4 regions of the Acidocella sp. genome follow, and region 3 is predicted to be linked to each of the others. Evidence: predicted binding sites of a transcription regulator. Region 3 holds the regulator's gene; each other region holds the start of a gene.
What was found. Region 3 encodes LexA, which represses DNA repair genes until DNA is damaged. Its sites were predicted from a motif close to TGTTCTANNTANGTTC; they were not measured.
Positions count from the first base shown of each region.

Region 1: AB7D48_RS08015 (S24 family peptidase) is a predicted target of LexA. The motif match lies at 2,613-2,628, and genes of this name have one in related genera.
Region 2: uvrA (excinuclease ABC subunit UvrA) is a predicted target of LexA. The motif match lies at 3,072-3,087, and genes of this name have one in related genera.
Region 4: recA (recombinase RecA) is a predicted target of LexA. The motif match lies at 1,869-1,884, and genes of this name have one in related genera.

Region 1 covers NZ_JBFWIX010000008.1:5,133-10,308, forward strand. Annotated here, with positions in the region: gene speE (polyamine aminopropyltransferase) at 1-271, shown strand, start outside; gene AB7D48_RS08005 (DNA-3-methyladenine glycosylase family protein) at 339-974, opposite strand; gene AB7D48_RS08010 (hypothetical protein) at 1,611-1,841, shown strand; gene AB7D48_RS08015 (S24 family peptidase) at 1,852-2,496, opposite strand; gene AB7D48_RS08020 (hypothetical protein) at 2,690-2,923, shown strand; gene AB7D48_RS08025 (DUF4232 domain-containing protein) at 2,920-3,417, opposite strand; gene AB7D48_RS08030 (urease accessory protein UreD) at 3,414-4,178, opposite strand; gene ureC (urease subunit alpha) at 4,175-5,176, opposite strand, start outside.
Region 2 covers NZ_JBFWIX010000002.1:27,411-32,586, forward strand. Annotated here, with positions in the region: gene AB7D48_RS02265 (hypothetical protein) at 1-234, opposite strand, end outside; gene AB7D48_RS02270 (aldo/keto reductase) at 363-1,244, shown strand; gene AB7D48_RS02275 (3-hydroxyacyl-CoA dehydrogenase NAD-binding domain-containing protein) at 1,335-2,276, shown strand; gene ssb (single-stranded DNA-binding protein) at 2,448-2,942, opposite strand; gene uvrA (excinuclease ABC subunit UvrA) at 3,100-5,176, shown strand, end outside.
Region 3 covers NZ_JBFWIX010000012.1:86,114-91,289, forward strand. Annotated here, with positions in the region: gene moaC (cyclic pyranopterin monophosphate synthase MoaC) at 1-13, shown strand, start outside; gene AB7D48_RS10940 (molybdopterin molybdotransferase MoeA) at 24-1,220, shown strand; gene lexA (transcriptional repressor LexA) at 1,307-2,008, shown strand; gene AB7D48_RS10950 (DEAD/DEAH box helicase) at 2,184-3,923, opposite strand; gene AB7D48_RS10955 (cold-shock protein) at 4,167-4,814, shown strand; gene AB7D48_RS10960 (VOC family protein) at 4,883-5,176, opposite strand, start outside.
Region 4 covers NZ_JBFWIX010000015.1:36,604-41,779, forward strand. Annotated here, with positions in the region: gene AB7D48_RS12050 (sterol desaturase family protein) at 1-18, shown strand, start outside; gene AB7D48_RS12055 (argininosuccinate synthase) at 31-1,257, shown strand; gene AB7D48_RS12060 (GFA family protein) at 1,290-1,718, opposite strand; gene recA (recombinase RecA) at 2,068-3,117, shown strand; gene alaS (alanine--tRNA ligase) at 3,269-5,176, shown strand, end outside.

The sequences.
Region 1 (5,176 bases), on a different contig from region 3:
GGATGAGCTGTATGAAACCTCCGTGCGGCGGAAGAAATTCTTCCCCTTCGTCTCGGCTTATGTCGCGGCGGTGCCGACCTATGTGGGCGGGTATATGACGCTGGGCTGGGCGGGCAAGGATCCGAAGCAGACGGAAGTGAGCGTCGAGGAGATCGCCAAGCGCGCCGAGGCGGCTGGCGGGATCGCGGAAAAGAGCGAATATTGGAGTCCGCGCGTGCATGTGGCGAGCTTCTGGCTGCCGCCTTACATTGCCAAGCACCTGCCCAGGTAACGCGGGCCGGTTACAGATTGCCTGGGCCCGGCTCATGTTTCAAAGGGCCGTGCCCAGGCCGCTGATGTTACGCTTTGCTCAGCCTCGCGCTGGGCGTTTTCATTTCATCCGCCACGCGCCACAGATAACGCGAGGCCAGGGTACGGTAAGGCGCATAAGCCTCGCCGATCTGCCCGAAGGCTTTCGGCTTTGGCTGCGCCTCCAGCCCATGCAGCAGGCGGTAGCCTTCGCGCACGCCAAAATCATCCACCGGAAACACATCCTGGCGGCCTAGCGTGAAGATCAGCAGCATCTCCACCGTCCAGCGGCCAACGCCGCGAATGGAGGTCAGGCGGTCTATCAATATGTCGTCGGACAAACGCCGTGCCCGCGCTCGGCTGGGAATTGTGCCATCGCCCGCCTTGGCCGCCACATCGCGGATCGCCGCCATTTTGGACGCGGAAAAGCCGCAGGCGCGCAATGGGTCGTCCGGCATGGCCAAAAGCGCTTCAGGGGCGGGAAACTCACCGCCGCCGATGGTTTTCAACCGCCCTAAAATCGCCAGGGCGGCATTGGCGTGGAGCTGCTGGTGCGCAATGGCGGAGAGCAGCGCGTGATAAAGTTCCGTATGTTCAGGCCGGGCGCGTTTGAGCGGTCCGAGCCGTTTGATCGCGGCGCCCAGATGGGGATCGGCCTTGGCGAGATGCAGGGCGGGAGCGTCCATATCTCATTCTCGCAGCCGCCATCCGGGCGGGCAAGTGTGTCAGGGCTTGGGAGCCGTCTGCGTCTGGGGCTTGGGGGCTGTCTGGGGCTTGCTGGGCGCCGGTTTCATGCCGCCGGAAGTTGCCTTGTGCGGGCTGGAAACATGCTGCGCCGTGTTGTGCGGCGGGGTTTTCTTATGCGCCGCCGTTGTATGATGCTCTGTTTGTGTATGGTGGGTTTCGCTCTTCTTCGTCATCGGCCGATGCGTGGGCGCTGTGTGAGACTGTTGCTGGTTGGAGGGGGCTTGCTGCTGAGCCTGAGCAAAGCCTGCAAGGCCGAGGGCCAATGCGCAACCCAGAGTCAGTAAGCGCGGGGCTTTGCGGGGGAGTGCAACCATGTTTGAGAATCCTTCTTTTACTTCACGGGCCTGCCTATCCGGGCGGGCCGGACATCAGACTTAGGAGAAAGCTGTGTCCTAAATGCGGTGGCGAATGTTGCTTTGTATTACATGGCCGCATGGTCGCCGCCGCAATGGCGCCGCAAACTTCCCGCATAAATCCAGCGATCAGGGCAATTTGCCGACTGGAACATGACGTTGGAACATGTGGTTCAACATTCCGGACATATGCCGTGGACGCGCCAGAGGATCCTCATGATGATGAAAATAACCTCATTCAAGCCGCGGATAACGCCGCGTGTCATTGTGCTGCTGAGCCTGGCGGCCACCAGCCTCGCGGGATGTGTCTATTATCCGTCGGGTTACGGATATGGTTACGGCCCAGGTTATTATGCCGCCCCCGCCGTGGTGGTGCAGCCCGCGCCGGTCATGGTGGGTGGCTGGTGGGGGTGGGGTGGTGGCTGGGGCGGCGGCCATGGCCACTGGCGCTGATGGCGGATGACTACTGGCTGGCCCAGATGATCCGGTGCATCCATAAGACATCCTTGACCGGGAAGCGCAATTCCGGAAATTCCGGGTTCAGGCTGCCCAGTTCCACCCGCCCCGCCGTGCGCCGCAAAAGCTGCTTGGCCATGACCGCGCCGTCCCGGATGCGGGTCACCACCCTGTCGCCCTGGCGGATGGGCGCGGCGGGAGAGACGATGACCGTGTCGCCGGGGCGATAGACCGGCAGCATCGAATCGCCGGTGATGCTGAGGGCATAAGCATTCGCGTCGGCCACGCTGGGCAATTCCACATCGTCCCAGCCGGCTCCGGCGGGGTAGCCGCCATCGTCGAAAAAACCCTCAGCGCCGGCCTGCGCCATGCCGATGAGCGGCAGCCTGTACCGGCCTTTCAGCCGTGCTTCCGGGATGGCGCGGGCGCCATTCACCAAAGCCGCGAAATCTTCCAGCTTGGTGCCGGTCGTGGTCAGGATTTTCGAAATGCTTTCCGTCGAGGGCCAGCGCAGTTTACCGCCCCCGGCATGGCGCTTGGACGGGTTGAAGCTGGTTGGGTCGAGCCCGGCCTGACGCGCGAGAGCGGACGGAGAGAGCCCGCGCTCCGCCGCCAGAGTATCGATCGCCCGCCAAATTTCATCATGTCGCATGGGTGACCAAGTGAATCCCGTAAGTTCAGAAGCCTATGTGGAGTTCTTGGCGGAAAAAAGGCAAAATAGGAATTTTGTCCGAATTTTCTGCAAAAAATTTTGCTTGGGGTCATGTTTGTTCTTGTTTTGTTCCTAAAATAGGAATAGAAACCTAAGCACAACTTTAAGTAATCATGAAAGGATATTTAACTCCATGTCGTTCACGTTGCGCAATCTTTCCGTGCTCGCCTATGCCAACGGTTTCACCCTCTGGCATTACAAGGCCGGTAAGGATCATCTGGCCGAGGCGGTGAATCCCGGCTACTTCGCCGATGCCGCGGACCTGATGGCGGAAGGGGACATGGTGATGCTCTCCGCCGCCGAAGGGGGGCGCCTCGCCAGCGTCGCCGGGGAGGGGCGGCGGATTACGCTATGCCCCGTGGTCTAATCCGGAAGCGTGGGGTCCGTGGCCAGTGGCGCTTGCGCGACCCGCGCGGGCTCGCCAGCCGGACCGCAGATTGTCGCCACCAGCCCCTGCGCCGCCTGCCCGCCAGGCCAACTGACCGAGAGGCTGGTCACGCGCGGGCAGGCGCTGTCATCGAAAACCGGAGAGGAAACCCAGCGGAGCGCGGCGGTGGCCTCGGCACCCACGGCAAGACGAGGTGAGGGCGATGTGCCTTGCGGCCGCGTCTCGATCGTCAGCACTTGCTGCCCGGAAGTCCAAAAGACGAGCTTGGGAAAAGCCGGCAGGGTGCAAGGGGTGGGGCCAAGATTGCGCAGCACCAGCAGCGTGCCGGAATGCGACATGCCATCGAAATTGCCATTTTCGGAATCGAAGCCCAGGGAGAGTTGCGCCTGCTGGCAGACCGGCAGGGGCGCGGCCAGGGCGGGATGAGCCAATGCCAGACAGGACGCCACACATGCGACGACATACCGGATCATATCATATCTCCCTTCAGGCAAGTCTGCTCCAACCATGCCTGCGTCTGTGCCATGGCTTCGCTCAGGGCGCCGCCATTCCTGGCCGCGAGTGCGAGGGTGAAGCCGGTTTCCCCAGGCAGCCGGGTGAACCCGGCCAGGATGCAACCTTGCCCGGAAAACGAAGGCTGCCCGCCCTCCTGTTCCGGCGGCAAGCCCAGACACCAGATTTTGCCGAAAGCGGTGAAGGGCGCGTGTTCCATGCCCTGCGCGTTCATGCGCTCGCCCGCCAGCAAGCGCCCTTCGGGAGCGCGGATGCTGACGCGGGACGCAAGGCGCCAGTCTGGCGCTTCGCCATGTGGGCTATGGCTGAGAAAACCGTCCCAGACTATCACGCGCGCGCCGGGGGATAGCCTGATCTCCCAATCTTGGATCAAGGCCGCGCCGGGCAGCATGATCAGCGGCCGGGCTTCATAAATCAGGCTGGCACCGGCCTGGACTTCGAGCTTGATGCTTTGCCGGGCCGGGCCGGCCTCAACCTTGCGGCGCACGGTGGTGGCGGCGGGCTGCACCAGCCGGGCGCGGGCACCGGCGCGCAGGCGAATATGCTGGGCCACCTGCTCGCCGCCATACAGCCCGCCCGAGATGGATTGCAGCGTGAGCGATGCCGTGCCGTTGGGCCGTGCGATGGGGGCGGTGATGCTGTAAGGATATGCCGACCTGCGTTGCGCAAGCAGGGTGCGCCCCGCCCCATTGGGCGCGAAACACAGTTCGAGCTGTGTCATCGCAGCATATAGCTGCGACTTAGCGGCACCTGCCTGGCGGGCTCGCCCGCCAGCAATCTTCCATCCGCGCGGACCTCGAATGTTTCACTATCCACCTCGATCTTTGGCAAGGCGTCATTATGCAGCATGTGCGTCTTGCCGAGATGGCGGGTGACGCCGATGGGCAGGAAGGCTTTTTGCACACCCAGCTTGCGTTGCCGGTCCGCCTCGATGGCAAGCCGGGAGACGAAGGTGACGCCGAGCTTCGCGGGCGAAGCTCCCTTGCTGCCCCACATCGGGCGCTGGATATTCGGTTCGCTATCCATCATGGAGCCATTGCCATCGCCGCATGTGGCCCAGACGATGAAGCCGCTCTTCATCACCCCCCGGGGCTTGATGCCGAAGCTGGCGCGCGGCCAGAACACCAGATCCGCCATGCGCCCGGGCTGGATGGAGCCGACATGCGCATCGATCCCCGCCGCGATGGCCGGGTTGATGGTGAGCTTGGCGAGATAGCGCTTGATGCGCTCATTATCCGCCCGCGCGGTTGCCTCCTCCGGCAAACGGCCCAGGCGTTTTTTCATCACGCTGGCAAGCTGCCAGCATTTGGCGACGTTTTCCGCCAGGCGTCCCATGCCCTGGCTGTCGGTCGAGAAAATGGAAATCGCCCCCATATCGTGCAGCAGATCCTCCGCCGCCATGGTTTGCGGGCGCACGCGCGATTCCGCGAAGGCGAGGTCTTCGGCCAGGCGCCAGTTCATCGCATGCGCCAGCATGGTCATCGGCAGCCCTTCATTCAGCGCATAGGCGGTGAAGGGGTTGGTGGGGTTGGTGGAACCGGGCACCACGTTGGCAAGACCGTTGACGCGCAGCAGGTCCGGCGCGTGCCCGCCGCCAGCGCCCTCCGTATGGAACATATGGATGGAGCGGCCATCGATGGCGCGGATCGTATCCTCGCAGAAACCAAATTCGTTGATCGTGTCCGTGTGCAGGCACACGCTGAAATCATGACGGTCGGC
Region 2 (5,176 bases), on a different contig from region 3:
GAAGACATTGTCGGCGCGGATGTCATATGTCTGCCCATCCTCCCCCCGGAGTAGGATCTTGGTGTGGGAGAGCGCCACGCCATGCTTATATTGCCTGGCCCGCACATAAAAAGGCCCATGCGCGATGGTTCCGGTGAGGTAGGTGCCACCCTGGGCCGTGCATTGTCGCGCCTCGTCCGCCCAAGCGGCGGGGGCGGCGCAAAGCCAGGCGAGGGCGATGAGCCAGCGTGTCATGGCGCCATCCCCTAGCACGGCGGCACCCCGCGCCAAAGTGCAAGACATTGTTTCCAGCCCGGTCATGCCCATGTGGAGGGGACGGTGTGAAGCGGGCAGTGTGAAGCGGGCACGGCCAGGAGAGAGAGATGAGCCAGATCGATGCGGCGCGGGCGGGAACATTCAAAATCGGCGGCGATCAGGAGGTGGCGCGGCTTGGCTTCGGGGCCATGCGCATCACGGGCCCAGGCATCTGGGGCCAGCCGTCGGATCAGGCGGAGGCGCTGCGCACATTGCGCCGTGTGCCCGAGCTGGGAATTGATCTCATCGACACGGCGGATTCCTACGGGCCGGATGTCTCCGAGCAGCTCATTCGTGAAGCGTTGCATCCCTACGGCACGCTGCGTATCGCCACCAAGGGCGGGCTGACCCGTTCCGGCCCCAACCAATGGGCGCCAAAGGGCGATCCGGCTTATCTGATCGGCCAGGCCCGCCGCAGCCGGGAGACGCTGGGGGTCGAAGCCATCGATCTCTGGCAATTGCACAGGATCGACCCGGCCATTCCCTCCGGTGAGCAATTCGCCGCCGTGCGGGCCTTGTTGGATGAAGGCGTGATCCGTCACGCGGGTTTGAGCGAGGTTTCGGTGGCGCAGATCGAGGCGGCGCGGAAAATTTTTCCCGTGGCCACCGTGCAGAACCGTTATAACCTGTCCGATCGCGCCAGCGAGGATGTGCTGAATTATTGCGAGCAATGCGGTATCGGCTTCATCCCCTGGTACCCCCTGGCGGCTGGCAAGCTGGCCGGTCCGGGCACGTTGCTGGATGGAATCGCCAGCGCGCACAAGGCGAGCGCGGGGCAGATCGCGCTGGCGTGGCTATTGCGCCGCAGCGCGGTGATGCTGCCGATTCCGGGTACCGGCAAGGTCAGGCATCTGGAGGAAAATACCGCGGCGGCCTCCATTCATCTGACGGAGGCGGAATTCGACGCCCTGGCGAAGGCAGGCACGGCAGGTGCCGCCGGGGGCGGCTGAATCTCCGGCACATGGCTGCCATGGGGTGACCGGATTGGGGGGCGCTCCGGCGGGACGTAACATCCGGCGTGATTGTCACGGAGGGTGAAAATGAGCGGGGAAATCCAAAAAGTCGCGGTCATCGGCACAGGCGTCATCGGCGCGAGCTGGAGCGCTCTGTTTCTGGCCAGGGGGCTCGATGTCATCGCCACGGATCCCGCGCCGGGCGCCGAGGCGCGGTTGCGCGATTATATCGCCACGGCTTGGCCCGCATTGGTGGCGCTGGGCGCCGTGGCGCCAGGCGGCACGCCTGAGCGTCTGAGTTTCACGGCGGCGCTTTCCGGTATCTCGGGGGCCGATTTCGCCCAGGAGAACGGGCCGGAGCGTCTGCCCTTCAAGCAGGATCTCTACCGTCAGCTCGATGAAATACTGCCGCCGGAGGTGATCATCGCCACCAGCTCATCCGGTCTCACCATGACGGACATCCAGAAAGGCTGCGCCCGTCATCCAGAGCGCTGTCTGGTTGGCCATCCCTTCAACCCGCCGCATTTGATTCCGCTGGTGGAGCTTGTCGCCGGGCAAAAAACCGCGCCGCAGAGCGTGTGCCGCGCGGATGAATTCTATACCGGCCTGGGCAAGCGGACGATCAGGCTGAACAAGGAGGTGCCCGGCCATGTGGCCAACAGGCTGCAAGGCGTGCTGGTGCGCGAGATCATCTCGCTGGTGAATGAAGGGGTGGTGAGCGTGGCCGACGCGGATGCCGCCTGCTCCTGGGGGCCTGGGCTGCGCTGGGGGGTCATGGGGCCGGTGATGCTCAACCATCTTGGCGGCGGGGAGGGAGGGATTGAGCATTTCTACGCTCAGTTCGCCAAGCCGTTGGAAACATGGTGGACGCCGCTGGCACCGTTGGCGTTCACGCCGGATGTCCAGCAACGCATGATCGAGGGGCTGCGCGCGGAAGTGGCGGGCCGGACTGTCCAGTCATTGGCGGCGGAGCGCGATGCGCTTCTCCTGGCATTGCTCAAGGCCCGGCGGGAGCGTGAGGATGCCTGAAAAGAGTGAGGGACGGCTCCAGAGAGCCCCTTGAAAAACGCTCGAAAATTTTTGGATTTGGCCCTTTTTTGAAAAAGACCGGAAATAACGGGAGCACTTTCATGAAAGTACTCCCGTTCGGGCAAGGATTTTGATTATTTCAAGTCTGGCTTGAACTCAGCGCGGCGTGGGTCAGAACGGGATCTCATCGTCCAGATCGGTGCTGGGGCGTGTGTCCCAGCCACCCACGGCCCGGGCCGGGGTCTTTGCCGCGGGGGTGGCGGCGCGCGGCGCATAATCCTCTCCCATGCCAGCGCCCATGCCGGCACCGCCGCCGGGACGGTCCAGCAGGACCAGTTCGCCATTGAAGCGGCCGATCATGATCTCGGTCGTATAGCGGTCCTGGCCCGATTGGTCGGTCCATTTGCGGGTCTGCAACTTGCCTTCCAGATAAACCTTGGAGCCCTTGCGCAGATATTTCTCCGCCACGTCGCCCAGCCGGTCGTTCATGATGACGACGCGGTGCCACTCGGTCAGCTCCTTGCGCTCCCCGCTCATCTTGTCGTTCCAGCTTTCAGAGGTCGCCACCGCCAGATTCACGATTTTCATGCCGGATTGGGTGTTGCGGACCTCCGGGTCGCGCCCCAGATTGCCCACGATAATCACCTTGTTCACACTGCCAGCCACACGGACCTCCACAACTCGAAAATGTTTTCCAGAATAGCGCATCGGGCTGTTTCTGGCCAGCGCGCGCTTCAACCCAGGTCATCCTGGAGCATGGAATTGCTTTGTAGGCCAACACCTCCTATTCTTCAAGAACATTACACGAACATTTGGGGCAGATATGGCGGCTGAGCAGAAGGGCGCGGGGTTCATCACCGTGCGTGGCGCGCGTGAGCATAACCTCAAGAATATCGATATTCAGATCCCCCGTGAGAAATTGACCGTCATCACCGGTCTCTCCGGCTCCGGTAAATCCTCCCTGGCGTTCGACACCATCTATGCCGAGGGCCAGCGCCGCTATGTGGAAAGTCTATCCGCCTATGCCCGCCAGTTCCTGGAATTGATGGGCAAGCCGGATGTGGACAGTATCGAGGGATTGTCCCCCGCCATCTCCATCGAGCAGAAAACCACCTCCAAGAATCCCCGCTCCACGGTCGGCACGGTCACGGAAATCCATGACTATATGCGCCTGCTCTGGGCGCGCGCGGGGGTGCCCTATTCGCCCGCCACCGGTTTGCCGATCGAGGCGCAAACGGTCAGCCAGATGGTGGACCGGGTGATGGCGATGCAAGAAGGCATGCGCCTCCTGCTGCTCGCGCCGGTGATTCGCGGCCGCAAGGGCGAATACAAGAAGGAGCTGGCGGAGTTCCAGCGCAAGGGGTTCACCCGCGCGAAGATCGACGGAAAGATTTACGAGATCGACCAGGCCCCGGCTCTGAACAAGAAGCTCAAGCACGACATCGAGGTGGTGGTGGACCGTCTGGTGGTGAAGCCGGGTCTGGAACAGCGCCTGGCCGACAGCTTCGAGACCGCCCTGGGGCTGGCGGATGGTATCGTCTATGCCGAAAATCACGACACGCAGGAACGCACGGTCTTCTCCTCGCGTTTCGCCTGCCCGGTTTCCGGTTTCACCATCGAAGAGATCGAGCCGCGTCTCTTTTCCTTCAACTCCCCGCACGGGGCCTGCCCGGTCTGCGACGGGCTGGGGCATGAGATCTATTTCGACCCGCATCTCGTCGTTCCGGATGAGCGGCGCGCGCTGGACGACAGCGCCATCGCCCCCTGGGCCAACGCGCAATCGCCTTATTACGACCAGACCATCGCCGCCATCGCCAAACATTATGGCGTGAAGCTCGCCACCGCCTGGGAGGATGTGCCCGAGGAAGTCCGGGATGTTTTTCTCCATGGCTCGGGCAAGGAAGACATCAAATTCACCTACAAGGACAGCGCGCGCGCCTACAATGTCGTCAAGCCCTTCGAGGGTGTCATTAAAAATCTTGAACGCCGCTATAAGGAAACGGACTCCGCCTGGGTGCGCGAGGAACTGTCCCGCTATCATGCCGAGCGTCCTTGCGCCGCCTGCCACGGCGCGCGCCTGAAGCCGGAAGCCCTGGCGGTGAAGGTGGCGGAGAAAAACCTGGCCGAGGTGGCGGAATTATCCATCGACGAGGCGCGGGACTGGTTTGGCGAGGTCGCGGCCACGCTGACCAAGCAGCGTTTGGAAATCGCCCGGCGGATCCTGAAGGAAATCGAGGAGCGGCTGCAATTCCTGCTCGATGTGGGGTTGAATTATCTTACCTTGGCGCGCGGCTCGGCCACGCTGTCGGGCGGAGAGAGCCAGCGCATTCGTCTGGCCAGCCAAATCGGCTCCGGCCTCACCGGTGTGCTCTATGTGCTGGACGAGCCTTCCATCGGACTGCACCAGCGCGACAATGAGCGCCTTCTGGGCACGCTGGAGCGGCTCAAGCGCCTCGGCAACACCGTGCTGGTGGTCGAGCATGACGAGGATGCGATCCGCGCCGCCGATCATCTGGTGGATATGGGGCCCGGCGCTGGGGTGAATGGCGGGCATGTCATCGCCCAGGGCAGCCCCCGGCAGGTCGCGGCCAACCCCAACTCCGTCACCGGGGCGTATCTGTCGGGCCGGCGCGCCATCCCCGTGCCCGCCCGCCGCCCGGCGCGGAAGAACCGCTGCATCAAGCTCGTCGGCGCCAAGGGCAATAATCTCAAGAATGTCACGGCGGACTTTCCTCTTGGCTTGTTCACCTGCGTCACCGGTGTTTCCGGTGGCGGTAAATCCACGCTGGTGATCGACACGCTCTACAAGGCCCTCTCGCGCCGGTTGATGGGGTCGGGCGCGGTGCCGTCTCCCTTCGAGAAAATCGAGGGCATGGACCAGCTCGATAAGATCATCGATA
Region 3 (5,176 bases):
TTCAGCGCCATGAGCACCGGGGCATGATCAGCGTCGAGGAAGCGCGGGCCAGGATTCTCGCCGCGCTGAAACCGGTGCCGGTGGAGATGGTGGGGCTGGCCCAGGCGCATGGGCGGGTGCTGGCCAAGCCCGTGGTGGCACGCTTTACCGTGCCGCCAGCCAATCTCTCGGCCATGGACGGCTATGCGGTGCGCGCGGATGACACGCGGGCGGGGGCCAGGCTGCGGGTGACCGGGCAGGCGGCGGCGGGGCATCCTTTCGCGGGCGGTGTCGGCGGTGGTGAGGCTGTGCGGATTTTCACCGGCAGTGTGCTGCCGGCGGGCGCGGATGCGGTGCTGATCCAGGAAAACACCCTGGTGGAGGGCGAGGATATTCTGGTGAACGAACCTGTCGGGGCGGGGCGGCATATACGCCGCGCCGGGCAGGATTTCGTCGCCGGTGACGAGGTGTTACCGGCGGGGCAGCGGCTTTCCGCGCGCGATATCGGGGTGGCGGCGGCGGCGGGGCATCCCTGGCTTTGCGTGCATCGCCGTCCGCGTATTGCGATTCTCTGCACTGGCGATGAAATCGCCTTGCCGGGTGAGCCTGTGCCGGAGGGGGGCATCGTCAATGCCAATGCCGGGCTGCTGGCGGCCTTTGTCTCGGCCTGGGGCGGTGAGGCGCTGTTGCTGCCCATCGCCAGAGACACCGAGGATGCGGTGGCGCTTGGCGCGGCCGAGGCGCGCGGCGCGGACCTGCTGGTGACCACTGGTGGGGCCAGCGTGGGCGCGCACGACCTGGTGCTGGCCGGGTTGAAGTGCCAGGGATTCGCGCTGGATTTTTGGAAAATCGCCATGCGTCCAGGCAAGCCGCTGATCTTCGGTGCCATCGATGGGCTGCCCGTGCTGGGGCTGCCCGGCAATCCGGTTTCAGCCTATGTTTGCGCGGTTTTGTTCCTGGCGGGTGCCATGGATCTGCTGGGTGGGGTGCCGACGGCCGGGCCCGTGCTGGAGCAGGCCCGGCTGGGGGTGCCCATGAAGGCGAATGACCGGCGGGAGGATTATGTCCGCGCGCATTTGGTGTACGACGGTGCTGGCTGGGTGGCGACACCGCTGCGGGTGCAGGATTCCGGCATGTTGCTCGCCCTGGCTGGAGCTCAGGCGCTGATTCGTCGCCCCGCGCATGCTCCCGCGGCGGAAGCGGGTGAAAATGTCGAGATTTTGCGCCTCGGCATGGCTTGACAGGGTTGACGCGAAAACGAGAACTAAACTAGAACATCTGTGAGTTTACGCTTTTTTCCAAAGGCTTTCATTCCCGGAGACGTTCGATGCTCACCCCCAAGCAGCATGAATTGCTGTTATTCATCGACAAACATCTGCGCGAGACCGGTTGTAGCCCCAGCTTCGAGGAGATGAAGGAGGCGCTGGATCTGCGCTCCAAATCCGGCATTCACCGGCTGATCTCGGCGCTGGAGGAACGGGGGTTTTTGCGCCGCCACAAGCATCGCGCCCGCGCTCTGGAGGTCACGAAACTGCCGCAGGATCTCAGCCCCCGCCAGCCGGAGGCGCGCGGCTTCGCGCCCAATGTGATCCAGGGTAATTTTTCCTCCCGTCTGCCGGGTTTGCGTGCCGAGGCGGCGGAAGCAGGCGCCATTTCCCTGCCGCTTTATGGCAAGATCGCCGCCGGCCTGCCGATCGAGGCTTTGCGCGACAATGAGGAAACGGTCGAAGTGCCGATGTCCCTGCTGGGCGGGGGCGAGCATTTCGCCCTCACGGTTGAGGGCGATTCGATGATCGAGGCCGGAATTCTGAATGGGGATACGGTCATCATCCGCCGTGGAGACAATGCCGATAACGGGCAGATCATCGTGGCGCTGGTCGATGAGAACGAGGTGACGCTGAAGCGGTTGCGCCGGAAGGGGCAGTCTATCGCCCTGGAGCCCGCCAATGTGAATTACGAGACGCGGATTTTTCCGGCTGAACGCGTGCGCGTGCAGGGCCGGCTGGTGGCGCTGCTCCGGCAATATTAAAGTCTTTGCGGCTTGGACTGAGCCGCCGCTCCAAGGGGCTGGTCAGTCGATAGCCTGAAATCATTTACGATTTTCACGGCGGGTGGGGCGCTTGTGAAAGTCGCCCCAACCCCTTGAAATCTTGCGCGCGTTCAAAAAGAGGGGCACCGGCCCCGTGAGGGCGGCGGCGCGCCGTTTAGAATTTCTTGGTTTGATTGCGCCGCCGCCGCTGCTGTTCGCTCAGCTTGCCGCCGGGCTTGGCATTAGGCGCCTTGTCGCCCGGGGATTTTGGCTTGAAGGCGGGTTTGGCTGGCCCGTCATAATGCGGCCGGGCCACGCCGGGAGGGGCGGCGGGTTCGATTCGCGCCTCGCCTTGCCCGGCGGCGGCATGGGCAAATGCCTGTGCAACATGCGGGGCGATCTCGAATTTCGTCTCCCGGTCGAAGATGCGGATGCTGCCGATCTCCTGCTTGGTGATGCCACCCGCCTTGCAAATCAGCGGAACCAGCCAACGCGGATCGGCGTTTTGCTTGCGCCCCAGCGCCACCCGGAACCATGTGCCATTGCCCGTTTCCTTGCGCGCGCCATTGGCCGCGCGCGGCGCGCGGGCCGGGCGGGTGGGTTCCGGTGGAAGGATGGTCACATCCGCCGGGACAGGTAGATTGGCCTGGGCCAAGGTCACGAAGGCCGCCGCGACCGCGTCCGGCGCGGCGCGTTCCAGCAGCTTGGCGGCCAGGGCCAGGGTGGTTTCGCTGGGCGTGCCCCGCAGCAATGCATGGTTTAGCAACCGCTCCTCGTCCTTGGCGCGGATATCCTCCTTCGTCGGGGGATCGACCCAGATCGCCTCGGCATTGGCCTCGCGCAGCAGCATCTCGGCCCGGCGGCGGCGCATTGGCGCTACCAGCAGCACCGAGACCCCCTTGCGCCCGGCGCGCCCCGTGCGGCCGGAACGGTGCAGAAAGGTGGCCTTGTTGGTTGGCAAATCGGCATGGATGACGAGATCGAGGTCCGGCAGATCCAGCCCGCGCGCCGCCACGTCGGTGGCGATGCACACCTGGGCGCGGCCCTCGCGCAGGGCGGAAAGGGCGGCATTGCGCTCGGCCTGGGAAAGCTCGCCAGACAGCGCGGCGGCGGTGAAGCCGCGCGCCACCAGGTTCGTGTGCAGGGTGCGCACATTGTCGCGTGTGGCGCAGAATACCAAAGCCCGGCTATCCTGCGCGCGCAGGATATTCACCAGCGCGCCTTCCAGCTCATGCCCGGCCACGCGCACGGCGCGGTATTCGATGTCCGCGTGCGGCTGGTTGGCGGCCACGGTGTCGATCCGCAGGGCGTTCTGTTGATAGGTACGCGCGAGCGCCGCGATCTCGCGCGCGATGGTGGCCGAGAACAGCAAGGTGCGCCGGCTCTGCGGCGCGGCGCCGAGGATGAATTCCAGCTCTTCCCGGAAGCCGAGATCGAGCATCTCGTCCGCCTCGTCCAGCACCACGGCTTCCAGCTCGTCCAGCCGCAGATTGCCACGCTCGATATGATCCTTCAGCCGCCCCGGCGTGCCGACCACGAAATGACAGCCTCCCGCCAGCAGCCGGGCCTCGCGGCGGGGATCCATGCCGCCGACGCAGGACAGAATCCGCGCGCCGGTGAATTCATAAAGCCAGGTGAGTTCCGCATGCACCTGCAAGGCCAGCTCGCGTGTCGGGGCGATGACCAGCACCAGCGGCGCTTGGGTGGCGGGCATGCGCTCGCTCTCGCCCAGAACGGTGTCGGCCAGCGCCAGCCCGAAGGCGACGGTTTTGCCGGATCCGGTCTGGGCGGAGACCAGCAGGTCCCGTTCTTTGGTTTCAGGGGCCAGGACGGCACTCTGCACCGCGGTGGGGTCGGCATAGCCGCGTTGGGAGAGGGCTTTGGCGAGGCTGGGATTGGTGACGGGAAAGGCCATGGGCGCGGCTCTTACGGGTTGGCCGCCCGGGGAACAAGCGGTGGATTAGCCGGGCAGATGCGCGGTTTGTGGCGTAAACGCAGGGCTTGGCCGCTTGGTATGCGAAAAAGGCGGGTATTTTGGCCAAAATGCCCGTGCTAGCGTTGCATTTCGGGATTGAAGGCTGTCACGGGCTGCCTTATGCTGCTCGCGCTTGGCTTGTGCCCGGTGCCCCGAAAAGTCTTTTAGAGGACAGTTTTTATAGTGCGACCCCCCAAAAATGACCGGCAGCGGCAGAATCGCCGTCGCGGTTTCGACGACGATAATTTTTATGGCAACGCTCCTTCCTTCCCGCCGTCTTTCTCGGGGTTTGGAGCGACCTCCTCGGCACCGGAAGCAAAGGCCACGGTGAAGTGGTACAATCCCGAAAAGGGGTTCGGCTTCGTTGAGATGGCCGATGGCTCGGGCGATGTGTTCCTGCATGCCAATTCCCTGCAAAGCGCGGGTTACCAGTCGGTTACGCCGGGCTCCATCCTGCAAATTCGCGTTGGCCAGGGCCAGAAGGGCCGTCAGGTCAATCAAGTCATCTCCGTGACCGAGGGTGAGGCCCCCCCGCCGCGTAGCGGTGGCGGCGGTTTCGGCGGCGGCGGTTTCGACCGTCCCCGTGCCCCGCGTCCGCCCCGCCAGCAGCCTTCCGGCCCGGCGGTGGAAATGGTCGGTGTGGTGAAATGGTACAATGCGACCAAGGGGTTCGGTTTCATCAGCCCGGAGAGCGGCGGCAAGGACGTGTTCGTGCACGCCACCGCGCTGGAAACGGCTGGTCTTTCCCCGCTGCAGGAAGGTCAGTCGGTGAAGATGAGCGTGGTTCAGGGCGCCAAGGGGCCCGAGGTCTCCGAGATCAGCCTGGGCTGAACGCCTGTTTTATCACGAAGAACCCCGCGCGAGCGGGGTTTTTTATTGCTCGTCCGCCTGTCGCCCGTTCAAGGGGCATGGCAGACGGCCTCCAGATTATAGCCATCCGGATCGAACACGAAGGCGCCGTAATAATCCGGGTGATAATGCGGCCGCAATCCTGGAGCGCCATTATCCCTGGCCCCGGCGGCCAGGGCCGTGCGGTAAAATGTGTCGACGGTGTCGCGGTCGCGCGTGGTGAAGGCGATATGGGTGCCGGTTCCCGGCGTTCCGGAGGCGTTGATCCAGAAGAAAGCCTCCGGAGCGACGCCGAATCCGGCGTAGGTTGCATTGTCGCCATAGAGCAGGGTGATGCCCAGGAC
Region 4 (5,176 bases), on a different contig from region 3:
ATCGGGCGCGCGGCGTAATAAGCCGCGCTCATGGAACAGAAAGTCAAAAAGGTCGTCCTGGCTTACTCCGGCGGGCTGGACACTTCGGTCATTCTCCGCTGGTTGCAGAACACCTATCACTGCGAGGTGGTGACCTTCACCGCCGATCTCGGCCAAGGGGAGGAGCTGGAGCCCGCCCGCAAGAAGGCCGAGATGTTCGGCATCAAGGAAATCTTCATCGAGGATCTGCGCGAGACCTTCGTGAAGGATTTCGTGTTCCCGATGTTCCGCGCCAATGCGCTGTATGAGGGTCAGTATCTGCTGGGCACTTCCATCGCCCGCCCGCTGATTGCCCAGCGCCAGATCGAAATCGCCGAGATGGTCGGCGCCGACGCCGTGGCCCATGGCGCCACCGGCAAGGGCAATGATCAGGTCCGCTTCGAGTTGGGCTATTACGCGCTCAACCCGAATATCCGCGTCATCGCCCCCTGGCGCGAATGGGAGCTCACCTCCCGCACCAGGCTGCTCGAATATGCCGAAGCGAACCAGATCCCCATCACCAAGGATAAACGCGGCGAGGCTCCCTTCTCCGTGGACGCCAATCTTCTGCACTCCTCCTCCGAGGGGAAGATTCTGGAAGACCCCGCCATCGCGCCGGACGAGATCGTGTATCAGCGCACCATCTCGCCGGAGGCCGCGCCGGATGTGGCAACCGAAATCACCATCGCGTTCAAGAACGGCGATGCCGTCGGACTCAATGGCGAGGCGCTGAGCCCGGCCACGCTTCTCACCCGCCTGAACGAATACGGCAAGGCCAACGGCATCGGCCGGCTGGATCTGGTGGAAAACCGCTTCGTGGGCATGAAGTCCCGCGGCGTGTATGAAACGCCGGGCGGCACCATCCTGCTCGCCGCGCATCGCGGCATCGAGAGCATCACACTGGACCGCGAAGCCGGGCATCTGAAGGATTCGCTCATGCCCCGCTATGCCGAGCTGATCTATAACGGCTTCTGGTTCTCCCCCGAACGCCGGATGCTGCAAGCCGCCATCGATGCCTCCCAGGCCTCGGTCACCGGCACGGTGCGGCTCAAGCTTTACAAGGGCAATGTCATCGTGACCGGGCGCGAGAGCCCGAACTCACTCTACAATACCCGCATGGTGACATTCGAAGACGATGCCGGCGCCTATAACCAGCAGGATGCGGCTGGCTTCATCAAACTAAATGCGCTGCGCCTGCGGCTCGGCGCCGCCATCGGGCGGCGCGGCGGCGACCTCTGAAAAACCAAAGGGCGCCTCGGCGCCCTTTTTTGTCACTCGGCCATCATCTCACCGGATCCGCCAAGCTCGGCGGGGAAATCCTTGAGCTTCGGCAAGCCATCCTTCATCGGCAACACGGTCTCGGCATAATTCACATGCACGCCCGGCTTGAATTCAAGATCCGGCAAGGTCGCGGCATAAACATCCATCAGCCCGAATCCGGGATGCATCGTCATCAGATGCCCGCCGCATTTGCGGCAATATTGCCGCTCACTGGCCGGTGTTTTGGCATAGGTGGCAATCTCGCCCTCACCTTTCGTCACCTTCACCGCGCCTGGCTTCCAGAGCGTGAAGGCGTTGACCGGCCCCGCCGACCAGGACCGGCAGGAACGGCAATGGCAATACCCCATTGCCTCGGGCTCACCAGTGGCTTCCAGCGTCACCGCACCGCAAAAACAAGCACCTTTATAAGTCTGGGACATGAGCTTCCTCTCTCGTTGTTATGGCGGAGACATCAAGGATGGTGGGGGCGGCGCGGCGTGTCAAATACTGTACCGGAATGGACCAAACCCCCGGAAAACATATGGTATCTCCTTCGAATAAAGATCAGAAGGCCCGGAATGGGCCGTTAAGAACAAACAAGGAACAATTTATTAATATATCTGTTGCTATTTTGTTCTTCGCGTGTCAGGTTCCAGGCGAGAAATCACTCTGGCATCCGAAAGAAAACACGCTATGGTTGCATCCACCGCAAGCAAGAAGCCGCGTTTGACAGAAATCGAGTCGATGTTGGACGCTCAGGAGGCACCTTTAATGGCGACTGTGACACCCATGGCAAAACCCGACCTCGAAAAAAACAAGGCGCTCGATGCCGCGATGGCGCAGATTGAGCGCGCCTTCGGCAAGGGCTCGATCATGCGCATGGGGGCCAAGGGCGGCAATGAGGCGATCGAGGTCATTCCCTCCGGCTCTCTGGGGCTGGACCTTGCCCTGGGCATAGGCGGATTGCCGCGCGGCCGCGTGGTGGAGGTTTACGGCCCGGAAAGCTCGGGCAAGACCACGCTCGCCCTGCATGCCGTGGCCGAAGCGCAAAAGCGCGGCGGCGTATGCGCCTTCATCGACGCCGAACACGCGCTGGACCCGGTCTATGCCCGCAAGCTCGGCGTGGATGTCGACAATCTGCTGATCTCTCAGCCCGATACTGGCGAGCAGGGCTTGGAGATCGCCGACACGCTGGTGCGCTCCGGCTCCATCGACGTGCTGGTGATCGACTCCGTGGCGGCCCTGGTGCCCCGTGCCGAGTTGGAAGGCGAAATGGGGGATTCCCATGTGGGCCTTCACGCCAGGCTGATGAGCCAGGCCTTGCGCAAGATCACCGGCTCGGTCGCGCGGTCCAACACCATGCTGATTTTCCTGAACCAGATCCGTTTGAAAATCGGTGTGATGTTCGGCAATCCGGAAACCACCACGGGTGGCAACGCGCTGAAATTCTACTCCTCTGTCCGCATGGAAATCCGCCGCACCGGCTCCATCAAGGAGCGCGACGAGGTCACGGGCAACCATGTCCGCGTGAAGGTTGTAAAGAACAAGCTGGCGCCGCCATTCAGGCAGGTTGAATTCGACATCATGTTTGGAGAGGGCATCTCCAAATCCGGTGAGCTGATCGATCTCGGGGTGAAGGCCGGGGTGGTGGAAAAATCCGGCGCTTGGTTCTCTTACGACAGCCAGCGCATCGGCCAGGGACGCGAAAACGCCAAGCAATTCCTGCGCGACAATCCGAAGATGGCGGACAGCATCGAAAAGAAGATCCGCGACCAGTCCTCCGCCCTGGGCGAGGCGTTGATGGCCGCCGATGGCGGCGAGGATAGCGGCGAGGATTAAAGGCCGAAGCTTTTGGAACCAGAGGGGTGTTTTCAAAAACACCCCCACTTCCTTGAAAAACGCGGAGGCGGAAAACTTTTGCTCCTTTTGACCCATGGCAGGAGCTGGGCTGGGCTTGGCGAAAACCCGTCCGCCTTGTAATCCAGCGCACATGGTCACCAGCAACGATATCCGCGCCACCTTCCTGAATTATTTCGGCCGCAATGGCCACCAGATCGTGCCTTCGGCCCCTCTGGTGCCCCGGAACGACCCCACCTTGCTCTTCACCAATGCTGGCATGGTGCCGTTCAAGAATGTTTTTACCGGCCAGGAAAAGCGCCCTTATAACCGCGCCACCTCCTCCCAGAAATGCGTGCGCGCCGGCGGCAAGCATAACGACCTGGACAATGTGGGCTATACCGCCCGCCATCATACTTTCTTCGAGATGCTGGGAAATTTCTCCTTCGGAGATTATTTCAAGGAACAGGCGATTTTCCATGCCTGGACGCTGCTGACCAAGGATTTCGGGCTCGACAAGACCAAGCTGTTGGTCACCGTCTACCACACGGATGACGAGGCGGCCGGGCTCTGGGCCAAAATCGCCGGCTTGCCGGAACAGAAAATCATCCGCATTCCCACCGACGATAATTTCTGGCGCATGGGCGATACCGGCCCTTGCGGCCCTTGCTCTGAAATCTTCTACGATCACGGCCCCTCTATCCCCGGCGGCCCTCCCGGCAGCCCGGATGAGGATGGCGACCGCTTCATCGAGATCTGGAATCTCGTCTTCATGCAGTACGAGGAAGGCCCGCCAGGCACGCGCGCCCCGCTGCCCCGCCCGTCCATTGACACCGGCATGGGGCTGGAGCGCTTCGCCGCCATCCTGCAAGGCAAACACGATAATTACGACACCGACACGCTGCGCGCCCTCATTCTCGCTTCCGCCGAGGCCACCGGCCAGGATCCGGACGGCGCCTTCCGGGTCAGCCATCGCGTGGTGGCCGATCATTTGCGCTCCTCTTCCTTCCTGATCGCCGATGGCGTGCTGCCCTCCAATGAGGGGCGCGGCTATGTGCTCCGTCGCATCATGCGCCGCGCCATGCGCCATGCGCACATGATGGGGGCGAAGGAGCCGCTGATGTACCGGCTCGTCCCCGCCCTCACCCGCCAGATGGGCCAGGCATTTCCGGAATTGAATCAGGCCGAGGCGTTGATCGCCGAAACCTTGCAGCTTGAGGAAAACCGCTTCCGCGCCATGCTGGATCGCGGCATGTCCCTGCTACGCGACGAATCCGCGGCGATTCCCGCCGGCGGGGCATTACCCGGCGGCGTGGCCTTCAAGCTCTACGACACTTACGGCTTTCCGTTGGATCTGACACAGGACGCGCTGCGCGAGGCGGGCAAGAGCGTGGACGTGGCGGGCTTCAACGACGCCATGGCCGAGCAGAAGGCCCGCGCCCGCGCCGCCTGGGCCGGCTCCGGCGAGGCCGCGACCGAAACGGTCTGGTTCGAGTTGAACGAGACACTCGGCGCCACCGAATTCCTTGGCTACTCCACCGAAAACGCCGAAGGCAGCATCACCGGCCTGGTGGTGGACGGGCGGCCCGTGGACGAGGCGCTGACCGACCAGAGCGTTCACGTCATTCTGAACCAGACCCCTTTTTATGCCGAAAGCGGCGGCCAGGTGGGGGATACTGGTTTCATCACCGGACCGGATCATTTGCGCATCCGCATCACCGACACACAAAAGAAGCTGGGCGGCTTGTTCGTGCATGTCGGCGTGGTGGAAGCCGGCACGGCGCGCGTCGGCCTGCCGGTCTCGGCCATGGTCGACCATGAACGCCGGAGCAAGATCCGCGCGCATCATTCCGCCACCCATCTGCTGCATGAAGCGTTGCGCCGCGCCTTGGGCGCGCATGTGACCCAAAAAGGCTCGCTCAATGCGCCCGACCGGCTACGCTTCGACATTTCCCAGCCCCGACCGGTCACGGCCGAGGAGCTAGCGGCGGTGGAACGCGACGTAAACGCCCATATACGCGAGAACAGCGAAGTCACCACGCGCCTGATGACGCCCGAAGAG